Regions from separate parts of the Amycolatopsis alba DSM 44262 genome, predicted to be linked through region 3. Evidence: riboswitches for the same ligand, from Rfam matches in the RefSeq annotation. Region 3 holds a riboswitch; each other region holds the start of a gene.

Region 1 (4,418 bases), 800 kb from region 3:
GAACTCGACGCTCCCGCGGAGAAGCTCGCCGCCGCACTGCGCTTGCACCCTGGCGAAGTCCGCAATGGACTGGCGGCCGGGCTCCTGGAGCGGCACGGAGTCAAGGTCGTCGCCGAACCCCTGGGCGCCGACCAGCACCACTTCGACGCACGCGAGAAGACCCTGCGCCTCTCCCCCGCCCTGAGACCAGGGCAAGCCGCCTTCCGGCTCGCGTCCGAACTGGCACTGCTGGAAGCCGGAGACGTGATCGACCGGCTGGTGGACGGCGGCAACTTCGGCGGCGACACCGCCCGGCGGCTCGCCCGGATCGGCCTGGCCAACTATTACGCGGGCGCGGTCGTGCTGCCGTACCGCGTCTTCCTCGGCGCGGCCGAACGGTACCGCTACGACATCATGCGGCTCTCGGACCATTTCGGTGTCGGCTTCGAGACGATCTGCCACCGGCTGTCCACTTTGCAGCGTCCCGGCACACGCGGGGTGCCGTTCTCGTTCGTCCGCGTCGATCGCGCGGGCAACATCTCGAAACGCCAGTCCGCCACCGGGTTCCACTTCTCCAGGGTCGGCGGCTCGTGTCCACTGTGGATCGTCTACGAAGCCTTCGGTTCGCCGGGCCGGATCCTCACGCAGATCGCCGAACTCCCGGACGGGAAGAAGTACTTCTGGCTCGCGCGCACCGTTTCCCGCGCGGCGGGCGGGCACGGCGATCCGGGGAAGACGTTCGCGATCGGGCTCGGCTGCGAACTGCGGCATGCCCGGCGGCTCGTCTACTCCGACGGCCTGGCACTCGGCACCGGCGCGGCGATCACCCCGATCGGGATGGGCTGCAAGGTCTGCGAGCGGCCCGCCTGCCCGCAGCGTGCCTTCCCCGCGATCGGGAAGCCAATGCGGGTGGACGAGCACTCCTCCAGCCTGCTGCCCTACCCACCCCTCGCCTGAGTCGCGATTCGGAGCGGGGCCGCCGGCCCCGGTGTCGCGAAAGCCACTTTCGGGACGTCTGATGTCTCGAAAGTGGCTTTCGCGACACTCGGCACTGCCGACCGCTACCGCTCCCGACCGCTACCGCCGCCGGGCAGGTGGTCCCGCCGGAAGCGTTGCGAAAGCCACTTTCGCAACCTTCAACGTTGCGAAAGTGGCTTTCGCAACACCAGCTACCACCCCGCCGCTCGATGGAGCGGGGCCGCTGAGGCGTACGCCACAACCTCGACATAGTCGGACTTCCTACTTTATGGTGTCCACAGGTCTGCGGTGCAGGGAAGCCGGTGGAAATCCGGTGCGGTCCCGCCACTGTGACCGGGGAGCGGCGCTCCCGCAGAGAAGGCCACTGGCGCGAGCCGGGAAGGCCGGAGCCGCCGCGGATCCGGGAGCCAGGATACCGGCCGCAGATGTCCACGTTCGTCCACGAGGATGGAGCTGAACGCATGCGGATTCTTCCTGCCTGCGCGAAAGTCGCCGACCCGCCACCACCCCGGCGGTAAGTCGTCCGTACTCCCCTGCCCGGCCGCCGATCGCGGTCTTCGGGCGGCTTCGTCCTGCGTACTTTCGGAAAGGGCATCCATGAGCACCGAACTCAGTCATTTCGTCGGCGGCAAGCCGGTCGCGGGGACGTCCGGCCGGTTCGCCGACGTCTTCGACCCCAGCACCGGCGCCGTCCAGGCCCGTGTCCCGCTCGCCTCGGCCGACGAGGTCGCCACCGTGGTCGCGGACGCGGCGCAGGCCCAGCTCGAGTGGGCCCGCTGGAACCCGCAGCGGCGGGCCCGTGTGCTGATGAAGTTCGTCGACCTCGTCCGCGCCGAGGAGGACTCCCTCGCCCGGCTGCTCACCTCCGAACACGGCAAGACCGTCCCCGACGCGCGCGGCGACATCCAGCGCGGGCTCGAAGTGGTCGAGTTCGCCATCGGCATCCCGCATCTGCTCAAGGGCGAGTACAGCGACAACGCGGGCACCGGTATCGACGTCTACTCGATGCGGCAGCCGCTCGGCGTGGTCGCCGGGATCACGCCGTTCAACTTCCCCGCGATGATCCCGCTGTGGAAGGCCGCCCCGGCGATCGCCTGCGGGAACGCCTTCGTGCTCAAACCGTCCGAACGCGACCCGTCGGTCCCCCTGCGGCTGGCCGAGCTCTTCCTGGAAGCCGGTCTGCCGCCGGGTGTGTTCAACGTGGTCAACGGCGACAAGGAAGCCGTCGACGCGCTGCTGACCGATCCCCGCGTCGAGGCCGTCGGCTTCGTCGGTTCGTCGTCGATCGCCGAGTACATCTACACCACCGCGGCCGCGCACGGAAAGCGCGCGCAGTGCTTCGGCGGAGCCAAGAACCACATGATCGTGATGCCGGACGCGGACCTCGACCAGGTCGTCGACGCGCTGATCGGCGCCGGGTACGGCTCCGCGGGCGAACGCTGCATGGCGATCTCGGTCGCCGTCCCGGTCGGCGAGGCCACCGCCGACGCGCTGGCCGCCCGGCTTACCGAACGTGTCAAGACGCTGAAGGTCGGCGCCTCGCTCGACGAGACGGCCGACTTCGGGCCGCTGGTGACCGCCGAGGCCGTCCAGCGCGTCCGCGACTACATCGACGTCGGCCTCGCGGAAGGGGCGAAGCTGCTCGTCGACGGTCGCGAGACCACTGTGGACGGTCACGAGAACGGCTTCTTCCTCGGCGGCTGCCTGTTCGACCACGTCACCAGCGACATGCGGATCTACCGTGAAGAGATCTTCGGGCCGGTGCTGTCGATCGTCCGCGCGGCCGACTACGAGGAAGCACTCCGGCTGCCCAGCGAGCACGAGTACGGCAACGGCGTCGCGATCTTCACCCGCGACGGTGACACCGCCCGCGACTTCACCTCGCGGGTGAACACCGGCATGGTCGGAGTCAACGTGCCCATCCCGGTGCCGATCGCCTACCACACCTTCGGCGGCTGGAAGCGTTCCGGTTTCGGCGATCTGAACCAGCACGGGCCGGACTCGATCCGCTTCTACACCAAGACCAAGACGGTCACCTCGCGCTGGCCTTCCGGCACCAAGGAAGGCGCCAGCTTCGTCATCCCGACGATGAGCTGAGGCCGCGATGAGACTGACCGACGAACAGCGGGCCCTTCGCGAGACCGCGGCGGAGTTCGCCGCGGAGCACCTCGCCCCGCACGCGATCGAATGGGACCAGGCCAAGCACTTCCCGGTCGACGTCCTGCGCAAGGCCGCCCAGCTGGGCATGGGCGGCGTCTACCTGCCCGAAGACCTCGGCGGCTCCGCGCTCGGACGGCTCGACGGCGTCCTCGTCTTCGAGGCGCTCGCCACCGGCTGCCCTTCGCTGGCCGCGTATATCTCCATCCACAACATGGTCGCGACCATGATCGACAAGTTCGGCGACGACGCCCAGCGGCACCGGTACCTGCCGCGGATGTCCACTATGGATACTTTCGGCAGCTATTGCCTCACCGAGCCGGACGCCGGTTCCGACGCGGCGGCGCTCTCCACCCGCGCCCGCCGCGAGGGTGACGAGTACGTCCTCGACGGAGTCAAGCAGTTCATCTCCGGCGCGGGTATCTCGGACGTCCACGTCGTGCTCGCCCGCACCGGCGGCCCCGGCGCGCGCGGCATCTCGGCGTTCATCGTCGACCGGGACACCCCCGGCGTTTCCTTCGGCCCCAACGAGATCAAGATGGGCTGGAACGCCCAGCCCACCCGGCAGGTCATCTTCGACGGCGCCCGCGTCCCGGCGTCCGCGCTGCTCGGCGGTGAGGGCAACGGTTTCCGCGTCGCGATGTCCGCGCTGGACGGGGGCAGGCTCAACATCTCGGCCTGCTCCCTCGGCGGCGCCGAGGCCGCGCTCGGTATGGCCGTCCGGCATCTGTCGGAGCGTTCGGCGTTCGGCGAGAAGCTGTCGGAGAAGCAGGCGCTGCAGTTCCGGCTCGCGGACATGCGCACCGATCTCGAAGCCGCCCGCACCCTGCTCTGGCGGGCCGCGGACGCGCTCGACCATGGCGAGGACACCGCGACCCAGCTTTCGGCGATGGCGAAACGCTTCTGCACCGACACCGGGTTCGAGGTGGCCAACCAGGCGCTGCAGCTGCACGGCGGCTACGGCTACCTCGCCGAGTACGGACTGGAGAAGATCGTCCGCGACCTGCGGGTGCACCAGATCCTCGAAGGGACCAACGAAATCATGCGCGTGATCATCTCGCGCCGGATGCTGCAGGAGGCTTCGTGAACGACGTCGGATTCCTCGTCCACAGTGGAATCGGCCGGATCACCCTGAACCGGCCGCGAGCACTGAACTCGCTGAACCACGGCATGGTCCTCGCCATGCTCGACCAGCTCGAAGCGTGGCGTTCCGACCCGGCGGTCCGCGCCGTCCTGATCGACGGCGCGGGTGACCGCGGGCTGTGCGCGGGTGGCGACATCCGCGCCATCTACGACGACGCCCG
Region 2 (4,418 bases), 8.2 Mb from region 3:
ACGGCCAAGGAAATCTCCAGCCTCGACCTGCTTTCCGGCGGCCGGGTGGTCTTCGGGGTCGGGGCGGGCTGGAACATCGAGGAGATGCGCAACCACGGCGTCGACCCGCGGACGCGGGGCGCGCTGCTGACCGAACAGCTCCAGGCGCTCAAGGAGATCTGGACCAAGGACGAGGCGGAGTTCCACGGCAAGCACGTCGACTTCGATCCGGTCTACTCCTGGCCGAAGCCGGTGCGGAAACCGCATCCGCCGATCTACGTCGCCGGTCAGGGCCCGGCCGGGCTCAAACGGCTCGCCGAACACGCCGACGGCTGGCTGCCGCATTCCGTGACCCCGCCTGAGGAATTGCGGCGCGTCCGGTCGTGGCTCGCCGACCAGGGCCGTGAAGACGTCCGGATCAGCGTGTTCGGCGCTCCGGCCGATCTCGACCTGCTGCGCGGCCTCGCCGATGCCGGGGTCGACGAGGTCTCCCTCATCCTGCCGACGCTGCCCGAGGCCGAGACGCTGGAGCGCCTCGACAAGCTTGTGCAGGTCGTCGAGCCGCTCCGCGCCTGAAGAACCGTGGGTGGCGTCACGGGCTCGCGCCGGTCCTGTTCCGGGGCAGACGACGTGACGGTGGAGGATTCAGGACGTTCAACGTCCCAAATCCTCCACACTCGACCACCAGCCAAGCAACTACGAGTCCACCAGAACCGGCCTCACCACTCACCGGCCGCTTACGGGCAGGCGAGCACCGGAGCCTGCGGACGGCCGCCGCCGTGCAGGTCACTCAGCGGAACCCTGGCCAGGCCGAGGATCGCCTGCGCGGTCGCGCGCGGGGCGGTCGACGGGTTCAGGCCGGTGGCGTCGTAGGCGATCGCGCCGCGGTCCGCCTCGGCGCCGGTGCAGCCGGTCTGCAGCGACCGCAGGAATTCCCGCGCCTTGACCGCGGCGGCGGGACGGTGCCCGGCCAGCGCTTCGGCGGCGAGGCCGGTGCTGTTGGCGTTCGGCGCGTTCGTGCCGACACCGAAGCCGCCGTTCGCGTGCTGCTTGGTGACCAGCCAGGTGGTGCCTTCGCGGGCGTTCACCGCGTCACCGGTGGCGCGCAGGGCCTGCACGACCATCGCGGTCGAGTCGACGTCGCTCGTGCAGGTCGCTTCGCCGAAGTTCAGCGGGAAGCCGCCGTCCGCGCACTGGCTGCCCGCCAGGAAGGTCACCGCCGACGCGGGCGCCCCGGCGGGGGTGCGATCCAGCGCCAGCAGGGCGAGCGACTGCGAGAAGGCGTTGGAGTAGTCGCCGAATTCGGAGCGGTCGGAGAACCGGCCGGACGGCGTGAGCAGCGAGAGCAGTCCCGTTTTCAGATCGACACCGCCGAACGACGCCGGGTTCTTGCCCCGGATCTGCGCGGCGAGCAGAAGTTTGGCGTGCGCGCCCGCGTACGCCTCGGCGCCGCTGCCGACGTAGCCGGTGGTGATCTCCGGCTTCGCCAGCCAGGCGATCGCCTTGCCCGCGTTCGTGTCGGACACCCCGGCGGCGGCGAACGCGAAGATCGCGTCGATCGTCAAGCCCTGGTCGGGGAACTTCTGGCCGCCGAAGTCGGCCTCGAACCTTTCCCCGTCGGTCAGCTGCCTGGCGAGCCAGCCCGCGGCGGCGTCCGCCTTGACCGGGGTGGCCGCGGTCGCCGCCGGTGCGGCGACCAGTCCGATGCCGCACAGCAAGGCGACAGCGAGGACCAAACGTCTCATGAGAACCCTTTCCCGCATTTCCACGACAGGAGTCGGTGGTGACACCGCGCGATGTGGGTGACCGGGCTCGCCTGGAGGGCATACCGTTGCGGGACAGCGCCGGACTCTCACCGGACTTCCCCCACGACCGCGCTGAATCGGACGAACCGAAGAATCTCATCCCGGTCAAGCGCCGGGGTACCGCCGGGCGCGAGCGGTGATGTGATCCTGGCAACCGACCTGGTCAGCGGTGCCTGCCGCAGGTAATCGAGTGTTAACCTCGGCGGGCTCGACAACTGAACACCGCTGCCCGTGACGGGGAAGCCGGTCGAAATCCGGCGCTGTCGCGCAACCGTGGGCCCTTCACCAGGGCGAGCCGGGGTACCGCACGGGCGGATGAACCAACCAGAAGTCCGAACCACTGTCGCGATAAACAGGGGTGACTGCGGCGTCCCGCGCCTGTCCTCCGTCATGCCGCAAGGAGGAGTCATGCGCCGCGGGTACCAGGCCGCACTGGCCTTCGCCGTCAGCGTCGGCGTGGTCGCCGCACTGCTCACCGGAACGGCGACGGCCGCCGGTGACCGTGACGCGGCGCAGGCGAATTCCCGCTGGCTCGCGACGAAACTGAAGCCGGACGGCACGCTCGAGAACCCCGCCGGCGGTCAGCTGCCCGACCACGGCCTGATGCTCGACGTGCTCTTCGCGATGTACGCCGCGGGCGAAGGTCAGCGTGCCGAGCCGATCGCGAAGTTCCTCGACGAACAAGGCCACGCCACCGACTACTTCACCTGGGACGGGTTCATCCCCGGCGCGGGGTTCGACAACGTCATCGTCGGCGGCGCCACGGCCAAGACCCTGGTCGCCGCGGAGGTCTCCGGCCGGAACCCCCGGAGCTTCGACGGCTACGACCTGGTCGCCGAGACCAAGGCCGCGATCATGCGCAACGGCCCCGACAAGGGCCGGGTAAGCGACTACACGAAGAATCCCGACATCACTGGCACGGTGAGCAACAACGCCAACATGTTCGGCCAGGCGCTCGGCGTGATCGGGCTCGCCGCGGTGGGCGAGAACGACCAGCTCGCCATCGACAAGCTGCTGACCCAGCAGTGTTCCGAGGGCTACTTCCGCATCTTCTTCCCCTACATCCCGACGAAAGAGACCGGCGACCACGTCACCCCGGACGGTCACAAGGTCTCGACCTGCGACGAGGGCAAGCCGCTCGACCTGTCCCCGTCCGACGGCGACGCCACCGGCATCGCGCTTTCGGCGATGGTGGCCGCGCGGAAGGCGGGCGCGACCGGGCTCGACGCCCCGATCGCCAAGACCGTCTCGTGGCTGCTCGGCAACCAGAGCGCCGGTGGCGGCTGGGGTGGCGGCGTCGGCACCGAGGCCCCGAACACCAACAGCACCGGGATGATCGTCCAGGGGCTCGCCGACGCGGGCGGCGCGGCCGCGGCGGTGGACAAGGGCGTGCGGTTCCTCAAATCCGCGCAGGCCAACGCCGCGGCCGACGCAGGCAACCGGCTCGCGGGCGAACTCGGCGCGATCGCCTACAACCCCGCTTCCTACGAAGCCGCGCGTACCTCGGGCATCAGCGGGCTCGACACCTGGATCCGCGCGGGTGCCCAGGCTTCGCTCGGGCTGGCGCAGATCGGCTTCTATTCGCTCGCGAAGGGCGGCGCGCAGCCGCCGACCAGCAGCGTTTCGGAAACGCCGACGACCTCGTCCGAAACGGGCTCGCCCACGAGCACCCCGACTTCGACCACGAGCGAACCGGTGCCGACCAGCACCACCACGACCACGACCACGACCACCACCACGACCACAACGACGACGACCACCACGACCACGACGTCGGTGACACCGACGCCGAGCACGTCGTCCCAGTCGGTCAGCCCGCCCGCGCCGAGCACGGTCACCGTCACGAACACCCCGCCCGCAGCCAAACCGGTGCCGGACAAGCCGGCACCGAAGACCGTGGCGCCGAAACCCAAGAAGACCGTCACCCCCAGGGCGTCGACCGGCGCCAGGGTCCCGCCGCCGACCGCGATCGCCACGCCGGTCGCGGTCCCCGGCACGGCCACCGCGGCTTCCCGGCTCGGTGCGTACCTGACGAACCGGCTCGTCGGCGGTGACCACGTCGAGGTCACCGAGGACGGGAAGACCTACGTCGACTACGACGCCACCGCCGATCTCGTGCTGGCCCTGCGGGCGCTGGACGAGCAGCCGGACACGGTCGCCCGCGCCTCGAAGTTCCTGCTCACGAACGAAGCCGTGCAGGCCTACGCCCACGGCGCGCCCTACGAGCAGAGCGGGGCCGCCTACGCCGAGCCGCTCGCGAAACTCGTGCTCGTCGCCGAATTCGCCAAGGCGGACGTCGCCGGGCAGTTGCGCGCCGATCTGGTGAAACTGCGTGGCGTGGACGGCAAGTTCACCGATATCGGGTCCTTCGCCGACGCTGACGAGACCGTCGAGCGGCACTCTTGGGCGGTGCTCGCCACTGCCGCCGACCCCGGCCCCGCGGTCGAACTGCTCCTTTCGCGCCAGTGCGCCGACGGAACCTTTCCGAAGCACCTCGACACCGCGGAGTGCGGCTCCGGCGACCTCGGCGCGACGGCCGCGGCGGTCACCGCGCTGGCCGCCCGTCCGCACACCGACGCCGCGCCGTCGACCAAACGGCCCGACGGCTGGACCGAGCGGCGCGTTTCGGCGTTC
Region 3 (4,418 bases):
GTCCGCAGCAGCCCGCTGACCTCGTCGACGTCGGGCACCCGCGGCGAGTGGATGTCGTACACGCCGGGCCCGACACCTCGGCCGAAGCCCGCCGCGCCCAGGTCGGTGACGACCTCCATCTTCGACCGCGCGGCTTCGATGCTGGTGACGTCGGCGTCGAGCGCGTCGATCGCCTTGACCACCTCACCGAACTCCGAATAGCACATATGCGTGTGGATCTGCGTCGCGTCGGAGATGCCGGACGTCGCCAGCCGGAACGACGAGACCGCCCACGCGAAGTACGCCTCGTGCGCGGCCGCGCGCAGCGGGAGCAGTTCCCGCAGCGCCGGCTCGTCGACCTGGATGACGCGGATGCCCACCTCCTGCAGGTCGTGGACCTCGTCGCGGATGGCCAGCGCCACCTGGCGGGCGGTCTCGCCCAGCGGCTGGTCGTCGCGGACGAACGACCACGCCAGGATCGTCACCGGACCGGTCAGCATTCCCTTGACGGGTTTGCCGGTCAGGCTCTGCGCGTAGCGCGCCCACTCGACGGTCATCGGCTCCGGGCGCGAGACGTCGCCGTACAGGATCGGCGGCCGGACACACCGCGAGCCATAGGACTGCACCCAGCCGAAGTCGGTGGCGGCGAACCCGGCCAGCCGCTCGGCGAAGTACTGCACCATGTCGTTGCGCTCGGGTTCGCCGTGCACCAGCACGTCCAGCCCGAGATCCTCCTGCAGCCGGATGACGTGCTCGATCTCCGCCTTCATCGCGGCCTCGTAGCCCGCGTCGTCCAGCGAACCCGCTTTGTGCGCGGCCCGCGCCTTGCGGACCTCGGTGGTCTGCGGGAACGAGCCGATCGTCGTGCTCGGCAACGGCGGCAGGTCCAGCGCGGCCTGCTGCGCCGCCGCGCGCCGGGCATAGGGGGAGCGGACGGTGTCTTCCGGCCGCAACGCCTCCAGCCTGGCGCGCACGCCGGCGTCGGCCAGGTCGGCCGCCGTGGCGCGATCCGAGACCGCGGCACGAGCGGCGGACAGGTCGACCCCGTCCTCCTTCAGCGCGCGCCCGAGCAGGACGACCTCGTCGACCTTCTGCTTGGCGAAAGCGAGCCAGCCCTTGAGACGCGGGTGAAGCCCGTCCTCCCGTTCGACGTCGTAGGGCACGTGCAGCAGTGAGCACGACGTCGACACGCTGACCGACTTCGCGGTGCCGAGCAGCGTCGCCGCCCGGCCGAGCGCGCGGGCCGGGTCGGTGCGCCAGACGTTGCGCCCGTCCACGACACCGGCCAGGACCTCCTTGTCCCGCAACGCGGGTTCGGCCACGACAGCGTCCACAAAGGACTCATCGGTGACCAGGTCGACGGCGATCGCGTCGATCGGGGAGCGGGCGAGCACTCCCAGAGCGCGACCGAGACCGCCGAAGTAGCCGGCGACCAGGATCTTCGGCCGCGCGGTGGCTTTCGCGAGCCGGTGGTAGGCGCGGATGAGCGCGTTGAGCTCCTGCTCGGTGCGATCCGCGGCGAAGGCGGGCTCGTCGAACTGCACCCACTCGACGCCTTCGTCGTGCAGCTGGCGCAGCAGTTCGACATAGCCGTCGAGGAGGTCGTCGAGCAGGTCCAGCGGGCGGAAGCCCTCTGGGGCGCTCTCGGACGCCTTCGCGAGGAGCAGGAACGTCACCGGGCCCACCAGTACCGGCCGCGTCTCGACGCCGATCGCGCGGGCTTCGCGATACTCGTCCAGCGGTTTGGTGCCGGTGAGCGAGAACGTCGTGTCCGGGCCGAGTTCGGGGACGAGGTAGTGGTAGTTCGTGTCGAACCACTTCGTCATCTCCATCGCCGGCGCGTCCTGCACCCCGCGCGCGGCGGCGAAGTAGGTGTCGAGCGGCGAAAGGCCGAGCGTCGTGAAGCGCTCCGGCAGCGCCCCGAACAGCTCGGCGGTGTCGAGCACCTGGTCGTAGTGGGAGAACGTGTTGGACGGGACGGAGTCCAGCCCGGCCTTTTCGAGCGCCTGCCAGGTCTGCGTCCGCAACGCGCGGCCGGTGCCCAGCAGTTCGGCCTCGTCGATCTTGCCCGCCCAGTAGCGTTCGAGCGCACGCTTGAGTTCCCGGTCCGGTCCGATCCGGGGGTAGCCCAGCACTGTCGTGCCGATTTCGGTCACAGCTCTCTCCTCGCGAGCTTGTCGTCAGAGTCCGGAGCGCGCGCAGGAGTGACCGCGATTTCGGTCGTGCCCATCCCGCGAGGCCCGGACTCACGCACGCCGTCGGCGCACGTACCACGGGCAGGTCTTCGGACTCGTGGGCGACTCGCTCGCTCCTACCGGCCGTCGCTTCCCAGGGCGCCATGCCCAGTGCTTTACCGTGTCTCGCACGGTGACGGCTTTCGTTCCCACATACCGCTGCGGGGCAGTCCCGGATTCACACCGGGTTCCCTGTTACCTCGACCGGCCTGGGAGGCCGGGCGAACCAGTAGCACCTCGAAGCGTACTCAGGAGCGCTACGGGACCGCTCGAATGTGAGAAAAGTCAGAGCGGACGGTGCAGCCCGTCCAGCAGGAGGGTGATGACACCGTCGGCCTCGGCCCGCCATCCGGGGCGGTCATGGGCCGCGCCGATGCCGTGCAACGCCATCATCACGGCGCCGGCGTCCACGTCGTCGCGAACGGTGCCGTCCCGGACGGCGTCGGCCACCAGGTCGGTGACAGCCTGTTCCAGCGCCTGGCTGCCCTCGGCGAGCGCGCCCGAACGATCGGCCATGAGGGTGGCCAGCGTCCGGGCCAGGCCTTGATGGGCATCGATGTGGTCGACCATGTCGCGGAGGAAGGTCGCCAACGCCTCCGCCGCGGGCAGGGTGGCCTGGAGCTGTCGGGCGCGGTCGCACAGCGCGGCGACTTCCCCGTGGTAGACCGCCTCGGCCAGTGCCTCCCTGGTGGGGAAGTGGCGGTAGAGCGTGCCGGTGCCCACGCCTGCCAGGCAGGCGAAGTCGTCGAAGCGCAGATCGAAGAAGCATCCGGCCTGGAAGAGCTCCCGTGCCTTGGCGAGCAGGGCCTCGCGCTTGCGCCGGGCATCGGCCCGCAGCGGCTTGTCGGCGGTCATGCGCTCCCTCGCGTTGACAAATGGAGATCATCTCCATATTTTCGAAGTGGAGATGATCTCCACATCAATCGTACCCCGTGAGGTGCACCTTGAAGATCCTGATGTTCGGCCGTGGCGTGATCGCCACCATCTACGGCTGGGCCCTGCACAAGGCGGGACATGACGTCGAGTTCTACGTCCGGCCGGGCCGCGCTGCGGAGTACGGGGACACGGTGGATCTCGACCTGCTCGACACGCGGCGCCGGGTATGGGGGCAGCGCGTCGTCGAAGAGTGGCCGGTGCGCCTCCGCGAAACACTGGAGCCGGACCACGATTTCGACCTGATCGTGCTCAGCGTGTCGCACCACCGCCTTCCGGAGGCGACGGCTTTCCTGGCCCCTCGTGTCGGCAAGGCCACGGTACTTGTCTTCGGCAACATCTGGACCGAGCCGACGGCGGCGATCGGCCCGCTCCCTCTCGACCGGATCGCCTGGGGCTTTCCGCAGGCCGGAGGCGGTTTCGACGCGGACGGCGTGCTCCACGGGATGCTGATGCCGTCGGTCATCTTCGGCACCCTCGGCAGGCCCCCGACCGATCGGGAGCGGGCCGTGCGCCAGGCGTTTCGCGAGGCCGGGCTCCGGATCAAGGAGCGGCCCGACTTCCGCGGCTGGCTGTGGGTCCATTTCGTGTCGGATGCGGGCTTGCTCTCGCAGGGCCTGCGGCTGGGTTCCCTGTCCGAGCTGGCCGGGTCGAGGACCGACTTACGCGAGGGGTTGCTGAACGGCCGTGAACTACTGCCGCTTCTCCAGGCGCGCGGCCTCGACCTGCGACGTCACCGGGTCGGTTTGCTGCCGTTCCGGGCGCCCACCTGGCTGACGGCCTCCGTGCTCGCCTGGCTGACCGCTCATGTCGCCGTGGCGCGCGTGAGTGTCACGGCGCACTCCGACCCCGGCGCCGAGGAGCCGCGCGAGGTCTGCCGGGACACCCTGGCCGAAGCGCGGCGGCTGGGCGTCCCGGTGCCGCGCCTGGAAGCGGCGGAACAGTACTTCGCCCAAGCCTGAACCTGAAGCGGCGAAAGTGTTGCCGAGTACATGAAGGCCCCCTTCCTGCACCTGGGCGCAAGGAAGGGGGCCTTCATGTACTTCGGAGGGACTTGTCAGTCCCAGTCGAGGGCGCCACCGGACTGGTACTCGATGACGCGGGTCTCGAAGAAGTTCTTCTCCTTCTTGAGGTCCATCGCCTCCGACATCCACGGGAACGGGTTCTCCGTCTCGCCGAAGATCGGCTGGAGGCCGATCTGCTGGGCGCGGCGGTCGGTGATGAAGTGCATGTACTGCTCGATCAGCTCGGCCGAGAGCCCGAGCATGCCGC

The links. A riboswitch is a leader RNA that binds a small molecule or an ion and turns the genes downstream of it on or off. The one in region 3 is predicted to bind cobalamin.
Region 1: it holds a riboswitch for cobalamin, as region 3 does, so the genes downstream of both, AMYAL_RS0137790 (CoA-acylating methylmalonate-semialdehyde dehydrogenase) here and metE (5-methyltetrahydropteroyltriglutamate--homocysteine S-methyltransferase) in region 3, are expected to answer to the same signal.
Region 2: it holds a riboswitch for cobalamin, as region 3 does, so the genes downstream of both, AMYAL_RS50120 (hypothetical protein) here and metE (5-methyltetrahydropteroyltriglutamate--homocysteine S-methyltransferase) in region 3, are expected to answer to the same signal.

The regions. Positions count from the first base shown of each region.
Region 1 is NZ_KB913032.1:8,122,804-8,127,221, forward strand. Features, by position in the region: gene AMYAL_RS0137785 (short-chain fatty acyl-CoA regulator family protein) at 1-936, shown strand, start outside; cobalamin riboswitch at 1,210-1,395, shown strand; gene AMYAL_RS0137790 (CoA-acylating methylmalonate-semialdehyde dehydrogenase) at 1,555-3,054, shown strand; gene AMYAL_RS0137795 (acyl-CoA dehydrogenase family protein) at 3,062-4,201, shown strand; gene AMYAL_RS0137800 (enoyl-CoA hydratase/isomerase family protein) at 4,198-4,418, shown strand, end outside.
Region 2 is NZ_KB913032.1:689,345-693,762, reverse strand. Features, by position in the region: gene AMYAL_RS0103060 (LLM class F420-dependent oxidoreductase) at 1-555, shown strand, start outside; gene AMYAL_RS0103055 (prenyltransferase/squalene oxidase repeat-containing protein) at 717-1,724, opposite strand; cobalamin riboswitch at 1,760-1,884, opposite strand; cobalamin riboswitch at 1,968-2,109, shown strand; gene AMYAL_RS50120 (hypothetical protein) at 2,193-4,418, shown strand, end outside.
Region 3 is NZ_KB913032.1:8,920,061-8,924,478, reverse strand. Features, by position in the region: gene metE (5-methyltetrahydropteroyltriglutamate--homocysteine S-methyltransferase) at 1-2,135, opposite strand, end outside; cobalamin riboswitch at 2,238-2,459, opposite strand; gene AMYAL_RS0141015 (TetR/AcrR family transcriptional regulator) at 2,499-3,068, opposite strand; gene AMYAL_RS0141010 (ketopantoate reductase family protein) at 3,158-4,108, shown strand; gene AMYAL_RS0141005 (ribonucleotide-diphosphate reductase subunit beta) at 4,204-4,418, opposite strand, start outside.